DNA from 3 places in the Desulfovibrio sp. 6_1_46AFAA genome. Region 2 is predicted to be linked to each of the others. Evidence: riboswitches for the same ligand, from Rfam matches in the RefSeq annotation. Region 2 holds a riboswitch; each other region holds the start of a gene.

Region 1 (5,201 bases), on a different contig from region 2:
GTAATATTCCGCCCGGCACGACAGGAATTTTGCCCGCCGGCGAGGAGAACAAGCTTTTTCTGCAGCGCAGTGGACTCTTCTGGTCCATGGGCGGAATAAAAAGCGCTGTTCGACAACGTCCAGCGGGCAAAAGAACATCATGCCTAAGGATGGAGCCAGCGCTCCAACTCCTCCGCCGCCTCCACGGCGCGGGGGCCGGGCCGGGCGAAACGGTCCTCATCCACCACAAGTACCCGTCCCGTGCGCACGGCGCGCAAATCCCGGTAATGGGCGCGCTCGGACAGAGGCTGCGGATCGGGATTCATGGGACCCTTCTGGGTCAGGTAGGCGTCCGGGTCAGCCAGGATCAAGGCCTCCTCGTTGAAGCGCACCAGCTTCTTGTCGTCCGCGACCACGTTTTCGCCCCCGGCCACGGCAATGATCTCATTGACGATGCTGCCTTGCCCGGCGGCCAGCAGATTGGGATAACGCACTTCATAGAAAACGCGCACCGGCTTTTCCCCGGCATGGCGCGCCCGCAGCGTTGCCAGGCGCGCCCGCCAGTCCCGGATCAGCCCGGCGGCCTTTTGCTCGCGTCCCGTGAGACGCCCCAGCTTTTCCAGCACATCGAACATCTTGTCAAAAGAATCCATCTCAAACGTCAGCACATTGATGCCCAGTTTACGCAGGGCTTCGGTCTGCAACAGCGCCTCGCGCCGTCCGGCGAGCTGAAGCACCAGATCCGGCTTCTGAGCCACGATCAGTTCCGCATTGGGCCGCATATGGGTGCCTATGGCGGGCAGACCGGCCAGCTCCGGCAGATGGGCGTCGGCCACGGTGCGCGCCACCAGCAGGTCGCGCGCGTCCAAGGCCAGCAGCAGCTCGTTGTAGGCGCCGTACAGGGCGATGATCCGCTCGGCCGGTTTATCCAGAGTCAGCGTGACGCCCGTGTCGTCAACCACCTCAATGGGAGCCGCCTGAACCGGGGCCGGATTCAGGCCCGTCAGCAGCAGAACCAGCAGCAAAATTGACGGCGCCGTTGCTCCACGGCCCGGAAGCGCGCCCCAGCAGCGCCTGGGGCAGGCCCCAGCGCGGATGCGAAAAAACCCGGATGGGAATATCGTACAGAACACTGAGTCTCTCCTCGGTGAAGACCTCGGACACGGGGCCGTCAAAGAGTACCCGGCCGTTTTTCAGGCCCATGAGCCTGGTTGCATACAAGGCGGCCAGATTGCAGTCGTGCATGGCCATGAGCACGCAGGCCCCGGCGGCCCGACGGCGCTCCAGCAGATCAAAAAGTTCCACCATGCGGGCCAGATCCAGACCAGCGGCCAGCTCGTCCAGCAGGAGCAGCGGGCTCTCCTGGGCCAGAGCCCGCGCCAGCAGCACCCGCTGCAGTTCCCCGCCGGAAAGCTCCCCCACGCGACGCGCGGCCAGAGCGGCGGCTCCGGTGGCGGCCAGGGCCTGTCCGACGGCGGCGTAGTCCCGCCGTCCGTAGCCGCCCAGCCAGGAGAGGTAGGGATAGCGCCCCAGCAGGACCATCTGACGCACACTCAGGCCGGACGGGCATTCCGCGCGTTGCGGCACCACGGCCGCCAGCCGGGCGCGTTCGCGCGGACGCAGGCCATCCAGCGGCCTGTCCGCCAAACGTATGCCGCCGCCCTGGGGCCGCAGCACGCCGGAAATGCAACGCAGCAAGGTGGTTTTGCCGCTGCCGTTGGGTCCCAGCAGGGCTACGCTTTCGCCGCCGCGCGCCGCCAGGCTCACGCCGCGCAGCACGGACCGCCCGGCATAGCCCGCCGTGAGATCGCGCACGTCCAGCATCGGCCCTTCCACTGCTCTGCTCAGCGGCCTGTCCATTGATCGTGCGCCGGACATCAGCGCCGCCGCACCAGAAGGGCGAAAAACGGCCCGCCCAACAGGGCCGTGACCACGCCCACGGGCAATTCCTGGCCGCCGCCCAGCACGCTGCGGGCCAGGACGTCAGCCCAGACCAGCAGCACGCCGCCGCCGAAAAAGGCCCCGGCCAGCAAAGGGCCGTGCCCCTGTCCCAGCAAAAGGCGCAGCACATGCGGCACTACCAGGCCCACAAAGCCGATCACTCCGGCCACGGCCACGCAACCGGCGGTCATGCAGCTGGCCCCGGCCAACAGCCAGAAGCGCGCCCGGCCCACATTAAGACCCAGTTGCGCGGCCTGCTCGTCGCCCAGCGAAAGCACGTCCAAGGCCCGCCAGCCCAGACCCACGGCCAGCAGACCGGGAATAAGGGTCGCCAGCAGCAGGGGCAGACTGTCCCAGCCCCGGCCTTGGAGCGAGCCCAGAATCCAGAACACGATGCTGGTCACGGATTCCTCATTGAGAGCCTTGACCAGGGCCACCAGGGCCCCCAGAAAGGCGGCCACGGCAATACCCGCCAGAATCACGCTTTCGCGGCTGAAATCCCCCTTGCCCCGGCCCAGCCAGAGCGCGCCGCACAGGGCCAGCAGGGCCCCGGCCAGAGCGGCGGGAGCCACCAACCCGGCCTGGGTCACTCCCGCCGCATGGCCTAGAATCCGCCCCAGCCACAGGCCGAACCCGCCGCCGACGCCGCCCAGGGCGATAGCCATGCTGGCACCGCAGGCCGCACCGGCGGAAATGCCAAGGGTGAAAGGGTCGGCCAGGGGATTGCGCAGTACGCCTTGCAGGGCCACGCCAGCCACGGCCAGCGCGCCGCCGCAAAGTGCCGCCAGGCAGACCCGCGCCAGACGGATCTGCCCCACTACCAGGAGTTGAGAGGCGTCCACCGGAGCGGCGGCCAGGCCCAGGCTCGCGGCCAGCGCGCGGAAAACCTCATTCACGCCCAGCGGGAACGGCCCCGGCAGGCAGGCCAGCGGCAGGGAGCATAGCCAGAGCGCCGCCAGCCCGGCCAGGGCAAGGCAAAGGGACCGCGTCCGGGGCGGCCGGGAAAGGGCATCTATGTGCATATCATATGGGGCTATGCGGACAAAAAAAAGCCTCTTCCATACCTGGAAGAGGCCCGTATTTCCTCTGCCTGACCGGCAAAAACCCGTTGCCGGAGAACATCTCACGCCAAAGCAATGCACTTTTTCAAAGTTAAGCTGCACCAGGAGCGCGAAAATGGGCACGGCAGGTCTTCCGGCTTGATCCCCTTGCCCCGGCCTTCCCGTTTCCAGTGGCACAAAATGGGGCGCGGTTTGCGGATCTCACGGCGGCGGGTCCGCTCCCGTTTTACACGGGATTCCCTTTTCAAGCCGTTCCGCGTTGCTCCGCCGGTCCGGCTACCGTTGTCAGAGGGCACATTAGGCGCGGCGCGCGGCCCTGTCAATGCGGCCGGACAGATGCATCTGACTCCAGCTTTTAAGGCATCTTATTTGCCGGGATTATCCGTCAAAACCAGCCTGTTCGACGTTGGCGGCGTCATCCGGCGTTTTTTGCCGCTCACGTACTTGAAGTACAGCCCTGCTCTTGGTGCCCGTAAGGCTCGCCCGGCTCGCCAACGGGCACGGCCCTTTGGGCCGCCTTCCGGTCGGTTTCCGCGCAAAAAGCGCCATTTCCCTTGCCAACGCCGAAGAATCTTGCTTCAGCCGTTGCGACGAAGGAAGCTACGGATGAAGACAGCAATTGGTTACGCAAAATTATATCTAGGAAAATCGCTGTCGCTATCCGTAGCGGTGCTGTCTTGATCCGTAGCAGTGCTGTCCTTATCTGTACGCCGCCCTGCGGCTACAGCTAAGGCAACACGGCTTCGCCGTGAACGGCTCAAGCAAGCCGCTGACGCGGCAACGGCCAGCGCATTTTTTAGAATTCTCCCGGCACCAGCCATCCGCCTGCGCTTCGCTCCGGCGGAGCAAAGGTGGCTTCGCCCAACTCTTGGGAAAGAGTATATGATAAATACCAATACATTGAACCAGCCGTATAAATTAAATGAACTTTTATACGCTTGCCAAGGTAGACGCGCGACGGATCAGCCTCAGGCCGTGATCCAGATCAGGCTGGCCTGACGGCCGGACCTTTTTTCACGCCGGTAAGAGAAGAACTGTCCGTTGTTGGAAGCCGTGCAAAGATCCAGGCCGTAGATTTGGCGCTCCGGCAGACCGGCTTGTTGCAACTGCCGGCGGGTCAGGCCCCAAAGATCCATGGTCCGCGTTGCCGGGTCGAACCAGGCCCGGAAGTCGTCGCTCCATTCCCGCTCGAAGTTGACGAACTCCGCCCGTCCCGGCCCCAGGCTGGGTCCGCGCACGGCCAGCAGGTCGCAGGGTTTGAGATCATAGCGCGCGCAGAAGCGGGCCACGCCCGTACCCGGGAAATCGCAACGGTTGCCCCGCCAGCCCGCGTGCAGGGCAGCCACGTATCGACCGCTCTTGTGCGCCAGCAGAATGGGCTGGCAGTCCGCGGTCTTGATCAGCAGGCCCAGGCCGGGCCGGGACACGGCCATGCCGTCGCCGTCCGCCGTGGGCCGGATTTCGCAGGCCACGGCTTCCGGCTCGAAGAGCAGCACGTCGCCGTGCACCTGATTGAGCTCCGCCCAAGCCGTGAGGCCGTGCGGCTGCAAGGCCGCCAGCAGGTCACGGCGGTTGCCCGTTACAATATCCGGGTCGTCCTCGGTGCTGAAGGAAATATTGCCGCCGTCATAGCCGTTGCGGTACACCCCGCCGGGGATGGCGGCTCGGACCTGAAAGGCGCAACGGACATTCTCAAGACCGGGAAACTGAAAAGGAATGTAGCTTACAGACACAGAAACTGCTCTTCCGTGCAGAGATATTGCACGCGTTGATCCCACTGTTCCAGGGGCAGATTTTTGGCAACCTGGAAGGCGAAGCACAGGCCCACGCGCGGGCAGGCCAGTTCGCTGTCCAGAAAACGGTCATAATACCCTCCCCCGAAGCCCAGGCGGCCGCCGTGCAGGTCAAAGGCCAAGCCAGGCAGTACCAGCAGATCCGGCTTAAAGGCCTTGCCCGCCCCTTCCGGCCCGAAGCCCGGCAGCCCGTCCTCGGGCTCGCTCAGGCCGAAAGGGCCGGTCCGCAATTGTTCCGGCCCCGTGCAGGCCACGAAGTCCATGATCCCCGCTTCGCCGGGCCGCACGCGCGGCAGCCAGACCGTGCGCCCGCTCTTCCAGGCGGCGTCCAGCAGCTTGTCGGTGGACAATTCGCCCTTGAGGGCCACATACAGCGCCACGGAATGCGCATTGCGCCAGCAGGCGGCCTCAATCAGCCGTTGCTGGG
Region 2 (5,201 bases):
CCCTCAAGGACGGTGCCTTCAGGATATCTCTCGGCCACCAGTTCCCAAGGATTGGGACGGACCTGCTTCATACCCAGGCTGATGCGCTTCTTTTCGCCGTCCACGCCCAGGATGACCACTTCCACTTCGTCGCCGGTGTGGACCATCTGGGAGGGATGACGCAGCTTGCGCGTCCAGGACATTTCGGAGATGTGCACCAAGCCTTCCACGCCGGGCTCCAGCTCCACAAACGCGCCGTAGTCCACCAGATTGGTGACCTTGCCGGTGCACTTGGCGCCTTCGGGGAAGCGGGCGGAGATATCCTGCCAGGGATCGGGCACGAGCTGCTTGAGGCCCAAGGAAACCTTGTTGTTCTCACGGTCGAAGGAAAGCACCTTGAGGGTCAGCTCCTGGCCCATGGTGATCATTTCCTTGGGATGGCGGATGCGCTTCCAGCTCATGTCCGTGATGTGCAGCAGGCCGTCCAGGCCGCCCAGGTCCACAAACACGCCGTACTCGGTGATGTTCTTGGCCTTGCCCTGGACGATCTGTCCTTCCTCCAGGGTGCGCAGCAGATCCTGACGCTTGGAATCGCGCTCCTCTTCCAGCAGCACGCGGCGGGAAACAATGACGTTGCTGCGGCGGCGGTTGATCTTGAGCACGCGGAATTCAAATTCCTGGTTGACCAGAGCGTCCATATCCGGCACGGGACGCAGATCCACATGCGAACCGGGCAAAAACGCCTCCACCCCGCCGATGTCCACCGTGTAGCCGCCCTTGATGCGACGCACGATATGGCCCTTGATGACCCTGTTATTTTCCTGCACGTCCTCGAGCTGATCGAAGACCTGCATGCGTTTGGCCTTTTCAAAGGAAAGGGTGATGGTGCCGTCCATTTCGTTCTTGCGCACCACATAAACGTCCACCCTGTCGCCCACGCTGACGGCCATGTTACCCGCGGCGTCACGGAATTCAGCCGCGGGGATCTGCCCCTCGGACTTGAAATTCACGTCCACCAGCACATTGTCGTCATCCACACGGACGATCTCGCCTTTGGTAATGGAGCCTTCTTCAAGGTCGCCGAAATCGGGATTGAGATAGTTTTCGAGGGCGCTTTCGAAATTAATTTCGTCGTGCCCGGTTTCCTTGTCTGCCATCTGCCATGCCTCCAAATAATTTCCCCTCGCTGAGAGAGTGGGAAAAATTATCAGAGGCAAAGGAAAAGCACAAGAGAAATTGTCCGGCGCAAGGTTTTACGGCCAAGGAGAGAGACGGAAAAATGCGAAGCAGGGTCGGGTTTGCCAGGCCGCGAGCCAGAGCAGGCCCGGCTCAGGCAGCGCCAGACCGGCTGGCGGCGTGGCCGCCAGCGGAAGCAGGACTTGTCCCGCGTCGGCGGGCCGGGCGGCCAGGCCCCGGCACAGCAGATGCCCGGCCAACTCCTCGGCAATGCTGTTGAAGCAACGCAGCTCGATCCAGACCGGTTCCTCAAGTTGAGCTATGGGCGCGGGAGGCGCGTCCTCCCGGCGCTGGGTAATGGCGGCGCGCATGGCCGCGTACCGGCCGCCCCGGCGCAGGGCTGCCCCGGCCACGCCGGGCATGGCCGCCGAAAGGGCCAGCCGGTCGCCGGAGGCCAGGGGCACGGCAAAATCATCCACAGCCAGACCGTTACGCAAAATGGTCTGGATGCGGCTTTCCACATATGCTTCTTCCAGCCCCAACCCCAAGGTCAGAAAACGCCCCAGGCTCACGGCATCCCCGCCTCGCGCGGGCAGTAGCACGCCCCGGCGCAGCAGGGCCGCGGCCGCAGCCGAAACTTCGGCGCTGAGCCCGGCGGGGGTTTCAGGCCGCTTGCCGGTGCCGCAACAAATATCCATCTCAAGGGAGGTATCCATATTCGGAAGTATAGCTTGAAACGCGCGCCGGGCCAAGGCCCGGCGCGCGCCTGGAAACAGCCCCTGGGCCTGATCGCAAAAAATGTGCTTTTTCGCTGAGTCACGGCGGCTATCTCATTTTTCAGCTTCGACACTTGTCTTGACTTTTGCGCCCCCCTGTTGTCCTCTGCCCGCTGTAGCGGGGAATTCCGTGCAAATCGGAAACAGTCGCGCTGCGGTAAGAGGGTACAGAGCTTCTTCGCCTTGCCGGAAACATCCCGGCGGGGCGCGACAGCCAGCCGTCACAGGTGAAGGCGAAGCCGAGGCGCGGGGCCGTTGTCCTGATTATGATCAGAAACGCGGGCCTCCACATCCCTCAAGTCCGAACACCCGCTGGCCGGGGCGTTTTGCGCCGCCGCCGCCGTATCCACCTTTCAACGCACGATTGAGGAGGTTGCCATGTCTCGTACGTTGCGCGTGTTCCCGCGCGTCCTGCCGCTTTTCCTGCTTCTGCTGGCCCTGCTGGCCGCGTCCGTCCAAGCGGCGGATCAGAAAGCCCCCAAGGAAGGGGTGCTGCTGGTGGCTTTCGGCACCAGCGTGCCCGAAGCCCTGCCCTCGTTCAAGGCCGTGGACGCGTCCTTCAAGGCCGCGTTTCCGGACACGCCCGTGGTCTGGTCCTACACCTCGCAGATCATCCGCAAAAAACTTGCCAAGCAGGGCAAGCCCGTGGGCGGCATCAGCGACGGCCTGGCCGCGCTGGCCAAGGCGGGGGTGAAAGTGGTGCGCGTGCAGTCCCTGCATGTGATGCCCGGCGAGGAATTTACGGAGCTTGAGCGGGCCGTGCTGCTGGATATCCAGAAGCACCCGGGCCGTTTTGAGGCCGTGTACCTGGGCCGCCCCCTGCTGGAGTCGCACAAGGATGCCTTAAGCGTGGCCAAAGCCGTGCTTGCTGATATGGGCGACAAACGCCGGAAGGGCGAGGCTGTGGTGCTCATGGGCCACGGACAGGCCCACGGCCGGGCGGACCTGGTTTTTGAAGGCACGCGGGCCACGTTCAAGGAAAGTGACCCCCTGGTCTTCATGGCCACGGTGGAAGGCGCGCGCGGCATTGACGACCTGCTGGCCGAGCTCAAGGCCCACAAGATCAAGAAAGTCTGGCTGCAGCCCCTGATGGTGGTGGCCGGGGACCACGCCCGCAACGACCTGGCCGGGGACGAGGAGGATTCCTGGGCTTCCAAGCTCAAGGCCGCCGGTTTCAAGGTGGAGGCCAACCTCAAGGGCCTGGGCGAAGTGCCCGGCGTGCGTGATCTCTTTGTGGACCATGCCAAGCAAAATGTGGACGATCTGACCAAGGAACCCAAGAAGCAGTAAAACCGGATTTATCCACCGCAGCAAAGACGCCGTCCGTTTCCACACTCCGTGGAGACGGGCGGCGTTTTCGTACCGCTAGGGGGTACCCAAGCTGAAGGATTTACAGTAGCGTTCCCACGAATACGGTTTCACGCGCCCACGCCGCAGGTTTGGAGGTTTTTGCATGCCCAAGCTGATCAGAAAAGCCCGCTCCACGCGCCAGGATAAAAAAAATGCGTCCCCCGCACAGACGCCGGAAACTACGCGCAGCATGGAGACATACGGCCCGGAGGAGCAGGCCCTGTTCAAAAACGCCATCCATATCGCGGACGTGGTGGTGCGCACCTTCGGCCATCTCTGCGAGGTGGCCATCCATGATTTCCGCGATCTGGAGCACTCCCTGATTCACATAGAAGGCTCGCTGACCGGACGCCAGGCCGGTGCGCCCATTACCAACATAGTGACCAAGGCCTGGCGGCAGGGCGGCAACGAAGTGGAAGATATCGTGGCCTATCCCACTTCCACCCCCTCGGGCAAAACGCTCAAATCCTCCACCAGCTTCATCCGCAACAGTCGAGGCGCGGTGATCGGAGCATTTTGCCTTAACTTCGACCTCACGGATTTTGAACGCTTTCAGGGTGTGCTGCACTCGGTCATGCGTTATGAAAGCCACCCCGGCAAAGACATGAGCGAGGCCTTCGCCTCCTGCATGGGCGAAACCAGCGAGGCCATCATCGAGACCGCCATCAAACGGGCCGGCAAACATCCGGCGGCCATGAACCGCGAGGAAAAGAAAAACTTCATCCGCATTCTCGACGAGGAAGGCGCGTTCCTGATCAAGGGCATGGTGCAGTATCTGGCCAAGACCATGCAGGTTTCCATCTATACCGTGTACAATTATATGCGCGAACTCAAGAAAGACGCCCAGGACTAGACATGGACAGGGGCGCAGGCAGGGCATGCCGACAGGCTGCGCCCTGATCTCATGACGGCGCACACCCGCTGAACCTCCCTCCCGCTTCCCGGGTGGCACCGACCCAGGCGCTGAGTAGCAATACCAGGCCGCGTATCAGGCGCAAACATTCCGCCTCGCCTTTGCACTGCTCCACGAAAACAGCCGCTGCCACTGACCTCGCTTTATCCCGGAACAGCGTGCCTTCATATGCGTCCGAGGGCATCCCCCTGCCATTCTTTGTCGCCGTGCCGAAGTGCCACAGTCCTCATCCCCGGGCCATAATGCGCCGAACCTTGCAAAAGACACCAATATGGCAGTGCCGCCTGTGGTCGTATTTCCCATTCTATATTTAAAAAAAATTTTAAATTAAAATTTTTTGTTGACTTTTTTTGCAGCGCCGTGCCATCCTGCCCCATACAGAAGAAGGCTCCCGACGATCATAACCACGGGGAGAGAAGCATGCGCGGAGACGACAGCAGGACGACAAAGGTCGGATCCTCCCTCTCAATCGCGGTCTTGCCCATGCCCTGCCTGTCACCCCCGACGCGGGTCCGTCTCCCTCCGGCGGACCCGCGCTTCCTCCCCGCCGCAAAGTTCCCCTCGCCGCCACGGCGCATACCCAAAAGCTCCGCCCGCAACTCCTTTTTCCGCACAGAACCTCCCTGACTCCAACCGACGACGCACTGGCGGCGGCAGCCTGCCCCGCTGCGGCAGACGTAAGCAGAAATGTTACACCCAACAGCTGACCCAAGGAGACGAACAATGAGCAGTGCAATCCTGACGGAATCAAAAACCGAAAAAGGTCTGCCTTGGTGCAGAGAAGACACACTCTGGGTACTCGGCATTTACGGTACGGCGGTGGGCAGCGGCAGCCTGTTCTGGCCGATCAGTCTGGGTTTGGCGGGTTTCTGGCCCATGCTGATTCTTTCCCTGCTTTCCTTTCCCATGACCTATCTGACCTACCGCGCACTGGCCCGGCTGATCCAGGCCGGGTCCTACGGCAACGGGAAAGACGGGAATATTCTTGACACCGTGGATGAATTCCT
Region 3 (5,201 bases), on a different contig from region 2:
TGCTGCAATCCGTGCTTTCGGGCCAGAGCGGCCTGCTGTTTGCCAGCCTGCGCGACGAGCAGGGCCTGGGCTATACCGTAACCGCCTTCAACCGCAGCATGCCGGAGACGGGCTTCATGGCCTTTTACATCGGCACCACGCCGGACAAGCTGGAGCAGGCCCGGCGGGGCTTTGCCGGGATCATTGCCGAAATCAAGGCCAAGCCGCTGCCCAAGGCCCTGTTGGCCGCCGGAAGCAACCGCCTGCTGGGCGAATACCTGCGCGAGAGGCAAAGCCTGGCGGACCGCGCCGGTGAGGCGGCCACGGATGCCGTGCTGCACTATCCCCAGGATTTCCAGAAGCAGTTGCTGGACAAGGCCGCCACGCTGGCCCCGGCTGATTTGCAGGCCGTGGCCCGCAAGTATCTGGAACCGGCCAATGCCTATGAGGTAACCCTGCTGCCGTAGGAGCCGCTCCCAACGTGCTTTCATTCTCTCCTGCGCGAGGCCCGTTCCATGCGAAGTTCGAATATGCTTTACCATGCGTCCTGCGCCGGAATTCGCTTTCTTGGGCAGGGAATGAAACTTCCAACCTAGAGCCATTTCACTTTGAAATTGCTCTGGCGGCTGCGTAAGCAGGCGCTCGCCACGAGCGTCAGCCGTTGGCGGCTATGCCGCCGTACGGACATCGAGAGCAGAGCGAGCGGCTTAAAAACTTTGAGAATGTCAATTCTCAAAGTTAATCTGCTTAGAATATCCCCGGCGTTCGCAGGTTTTGTCTGAACAGCGCCCCGTCGCGGTCAAGTTCGACCGGGACGGGGCGCTGTTGCGACTTTACAGAACGCGTCCGCGTGAGCTATCCATGAAAAATCCTTGGGAAATAGGGCAGGTTAACGTTGAAAGATCCCCTGCTCCGGTGCTCACTCGCGTGGCCGCCCGCGCCTGAGGCAAAGGGCTGAAACTCAGTCCCACCGGGCGTCAGCTATTGCCGCCGGGGCTTGCCTGAACCGTTCATGGCGAAGCCTGGCTGTAGCCGCAACGCGACAGACGAGGACAGCATTGCTGCGAATAACGACAACAGCCGGCTGAGGTCAGCGCCGGCTTTGAGAATGGCAATTCCCCAACTTGCTCTGTGCCAAAGGACATGGCATGCATCCTTGGTGATGACAGGAGATCCGCGTAATGCCCCTCTGCCTCTGGCGTCCGAATATCGCAACCGCCCTGGAATACGCCCGTGACCGGGCCCTTCCGGTCCAACTCACCTTTGACGGCCGTCCGCGCGAAGCGGGACCTCTGCTCTGCACCGTAACCTTTACCGCCCGCGACATCACGGTCCTGTCCACGGCGGAGCCCCTGATTCCCGCTGAACTGAAGGGCGGGGAGTGCCGCATCTATTTCAAGCCGGATATCGAGGCGAAGCCGGAAGAGGCCAGGGACGGGCAGGAAGAGAGCGGTAAGGCTGCCGTCGCGCGGCACGGTTTTTATTGCAACTGCCGCGTGCAGGACGTGCGGCGCGACGCCGGAAACGCCCTGACCGAGATCACGCTCAAGACGCCTTTCCGTTCCTTATGGCGGGAGTTGCGTCGGCACGAACGGCTGCGCCTGGGGCCGGGCATGCTCAAAAAATTCCGCTTCTGGTTCGCGCCCATGTTGCCGGAGCAGCGCGGCCAGGTGCAGATCTATATGAGCCGTTACAGCCAGGATCTGGAACGGAAAATACGCCTGATCGACGTCTCCGCCGGTGGTGCGTTCGTGCGGCTGGTCGATTACGATCTGCTCAACGACATTGATATTGATCAGAATACGCTCTGCCTGCTCTATCTGGACTGCAACGGCCCGGAAGGAGAGTCCCGCAAGTTTTTTCTGGCTGCCCACAGCGTGCTTGTCGGTCGGAATAAAAAGGACAGCGCTCTGAATCTGCATTTGCGTTTTGTGCGCTATCTGTCCGCAGCGCGGCGGGATGCCGTGCTGGACTGGCAGCCAGTGGGCGAGGAGGGCGTGCCCGGTCTGGACCTCTGGATCACGGCGCGGCTCGGCGGCCCGTCAGGGAGAGGAGCCGAAAGCCAGGCCGCCCCGGCGCGGTGAACCGGCGGGGGCGGCAAGATGCTCCTGCCCGGCATCGTCGGCGATGAAACCATCCGGCGCTACCTTTTGGAGGGCATGGCGGCCCGGCACTGTGGCCGGAGCGCTGACGGTCGTCGCCGTAGGGCCGTACCCTTAAAATTTATCTTTTAAATTCAATATGTTGCTACGAAGCAAGGAAGCCTTTTTTCGCGCCTCTGATTGACAGAAAGGGGCTGTTTTGACTATCTCTAGAGATACGGAAGCGCCCTTCGGGGCTTAATAGGGAATCCCGTTCAAATCGGGAGCGGACCCGCCGCCGTGCGCCGAACTGATGCCGCTTTTCCTTGCGCGCCACTGGATTCGCTCCGGGAAGGCCGAAAAGCGAGCCGGCAAGCCGGAAGACCTGCTTTCATTCATCGTCTTTGAGGACGGACCGCCGGCAACGGGGCTTTTGCCGTCAGGTCTTGCAGTGAGGATAAATGCGCTTCCTCCTCCGCCTGTGTTGCGGGCGGAGGTTTTTTATTCCATACAGCCCCTCCATGCCTGGAGTTTTTCATGCCCGCCAGTATTATGAAACGGGACGGTGCGTCCGTGCCCTTTGATTCGGTCAAGATTCTCAACGCCATCACCAAAGCCAATCAGGCTGTGGGCGGCGAGGACATGTCGCCCACGGACCTGCTTTTCGTCACCGAAAAAGTCTGCAGAAAGCTGGATGAGCGCAGCCTCCGCCATGTGGAAGAAATTCAGGACGTGGTGGAAGAAACGCTGATCCAGTACGATTACGCCAAAACCGCCAAGGCCTATATTCTCTACCGCGCGGAGCACGCCAAGATCCGCAACGCGGAATCCTACCTGATGGATATCTACAAAAAGCTGACGTACTCCCCGGCCATCCGGGAGGACATCAAGCGGGAGAACGCCAATATTGACGGCGACACGGCCATGGGCACCATGCTCAAGTACGGTTCCGAGGGCTCCAAATTCTTCATCGACAATTATATCCTGCCCAAGGACGCCTCGGCCGCGCACCTTAACGGCGATATCCATATTCATGACAAAGATTTCTACATGCTCACCGAAACCTGCTGCCAGATCAATCTGATCCCGCTGTTCAAAAATGGTTTCTCCACCGGGCACGGCTATCTGCGTGAGCCCAATTCCATTGAAAGCTATTCGGCCCTGGCCTGCATAGCCATTCAGGCCAACCAGAATGAAATGCACGGCGGCCAGAGCGTGCCGCACTTTGACTATGCCATGGCCGAGGGCGTGATCAAGACCTATGCCAAGGAATACCGCAAGGCCTTCTGCGCCTGCCTGCGCATTGCCGGGGGCCTGGACGCGGCCGCTGCGGAGGAACTGGCCGGGAAACTGCTGGATGCCGTGGGCGTGCGCCCGAGCATGGCCGGAGCCGATGCTCTGGGCCGCGCGCTGACCGAAGCGGCTCCCGAACAGTGGAAAGAACTGACGGAACGCGCCCACGCCTATGCCGTGGACGAAGCTTTGGCCAATACGGACCGGCGCGTGTACCAGGCCATGGAGGCCCTTATCCATAACCTGAATACCATGAATTCCCGGGCCGGGGCCCAGGTGCCGTTCAGCTCCATCAACTACGGCACGGACGTCTCCGCCGAGGGCCGGATGGTCATGAAAAACCTGCTCTTGGCCACCCAGGCCGGTCTGGGCAACGGCGAGACTTCCATTTTCCCGGTGCAGATTTTCAAGGTCAAGGAAGGGGTCAACTACAATCCTGAGGACCCCAACTACGATTTGTTCAAACTGGCCATGGAAACCTCGGCCAAACGCCTTTTCCCCAATTTCAGCTTTCTTGACGCCCCCTTCAACCTCCAGTACTACAGGGACGGTTATTACGACAGCGAAGTGGCCTATATGGGCTGCCGCACGCGTGTGCTGGGCAATGTGTATGATCCGGAGCGCCAGGTGACCTGCGGACGCGGCAATCTGAGCTTCACCTCCGTGAACCTGCCGCGCCTGGGCCTGGAAGCCCGTAATGATCCGGAAAAGTTTTACGCCCTGCTGGATGAGAAGATCGACCTGGTCTTCCGGCAGTTGCTGCACCGGCTCAAGATCCAGAGCGCCAAAAAGGTGCGCAACTATCCCTTCCTCATGGGCAACGGCATCTGGCTGGATTCCGGCAAGCTGGACTGGGACGACGGCATAGGGGAAGTGCTCAAGCACGGCACCTTGACCATCGGCTTCATCGGTCTGGCCGAGGCCCTCAAGGCCCTGGTGGGCGCGCATCACGGCGAAAGCGAGGAGGCCCAGAAGCTGGGCCTGGAAATCATCGGGCATATGCGCCGTCGCGCCGACGAGGAAGCGGAAAAGACCGGCCTGAACTTCACGCTCATCGCCACCCCGGCGGAAAGCTTAAGCGGGCGTTTCGTGTCCCTGGACCGGGAGCGCTACGGCAGTATTCCCGGCGTCACGGACCGCGATTATTACACTAATTCCTTCCATGTACCGGTTTACTATCCCATCAAGGCCTTCAGGAAGATCCAGCTGGAAGCTCCCTACCACGCCATGACCAACGCCGGGCACATCACCTATGTGGAGCTGGACGGGGATACCTGCAAAAATCTCGAGGCCTTTGAGCGCATCATCCGCTACATGCATGATCAGGGCGTGGGCTACGGCTCCATCAACCATCCCCTGGACCGCGACCCGGTCTGCGGCTACACGGGCGTCATCAACGACGTCTGCCCGCGTTGCGGCCGCCGCGAGGGCGAGGGGATCAGTCTGGAGGCGCTGCGGGAACTCCGCAGAAAATACCCCCAGATGCCCAAGTGGGAATGAATGGTCGAGGTGGAATATCATAGTGGAGCAATTTCAACTTGAAATTGCTCTGGCGGCTGCGAAGGCGAGGGCGCGATTCACTTGCGCCGTTAAGCGCCGAAGCGGGCGTCTCAGATACTCTGAGAATGTAACTTCTCAAAGTTGATCCGCGTTATTGAACCCCGGTTCCCGAACCGGTGGGAAATTTTTTACAACTTTCAGAACCAGAAAGGAGATTGCGGCAATGCTGATGGAATCGCGCTTGTTTGAGGAAACGAAAACGAAACAGAAGATGGTGGGCCAGGGCATGGGCTTTGAGCGCATCCGCCGGATCACCGGTTATCTGGTGGGCACCCTGGACCGCTTCAA

What was found. A riboswitch is a leader RNA that binds a small molecule or an ion and turns the genes downstream of it on or off. The one in region 2 is predicted to bind cobalamin.
Region 1: it holds a riboswitch for cobalamin, as region 2 does, so the genes downstream of both, HMPREF1022_RS05365 (FecCD family ABC transporter permease) here and HMPREF1022_RS11820 (sirohydrochlorin cobaltochelatase) in region 2, are expected to answer to the same signal.
Region 3: it holds a riboswitch for cobalamin, as region 2 does, so the genes downstream of both, HMPREF1022_RS06075 (anaerobic ribonucleoside triphosphate reductase) here and HMPREF1022_RS11820 (sirohydrochlorin cobaltochelatase) in region 2, are expected to answer to the same signal.

Annotation. Positions count from the first base shown of each region.
Region 1 covers NZ_JH114301.1:422,954-428,154, reverse strand. Annotated here, with positions in the region: gene HMPREF1022_RS05375 (ABC transporter substrate-binding protein) at 144-1,004, opposite strand; gene HMPREF1022_RS05370 (ABC transporter ATP-binding protein) at 943-1,803, opposite strand; gene HMPREF1022_RS05365 (FecCD family ABC transporter permease) at 1,857-2,942, opposite strand; cobalamin riboswitch at 3,088-3,280, opposite strand; gene HMPREF1022_RS05360 (polyphenol oxidase family protein) at 3,950-4,714, opposite strand; gene HMPREF1022_RS05355 (5-formyltetrahydrofolate cyclo-ligase) at 4,705-5,201, opposite strand, start outside.
Region 2 covers NZ_JH114303.1:439,448-444,648, forward strand. Annotated here, with positions in the region: gene HMPREF1022_RS11810 (30S ribosomal protein S1) at 1-1,136, opposite strand, end outside; gene HMPREF1022_RS11815 (hypothetical protein) at 1,233-1,853, opposite strand; cobalamin riboswitch at 2,011-2,262, shown strand; gene HMPREF1022_RS11820 (sirohydrochlorin cobaltochelatase) at 2,310-3,221, shown strand; gene HMPREF1022_RS11825 (helix-turn-helix transcriptional regulator) at 3,385-4,134, shown strand; gene HMPREF1022_RS11835 (hypothetical protein) at 4,918-5,201, shown strand, end outside.
Region 3 covers NZ_JH114301.1:603,783-608,983, forward strand. Annotated here, with positions in the region: gene HMPREF1022_RS06065 (M16 family metallopeptidase) at 1-446, shown strand, start outside; gene HMPREF1022_RS06070 (hypothetical protein) at 1,161-2,063, shown strand; cobalamin riboswitch at 2,286-2,467, shown strand; gene HMPREF1022_RS06075 (anaerobic ribonucleoside triphosphate reductase) at 2,598-4,853, shown strand; gene nrdD (anaerobic ribonucleoside-triphosphate reductase) at 5,077-5,201, shown strand, end outside.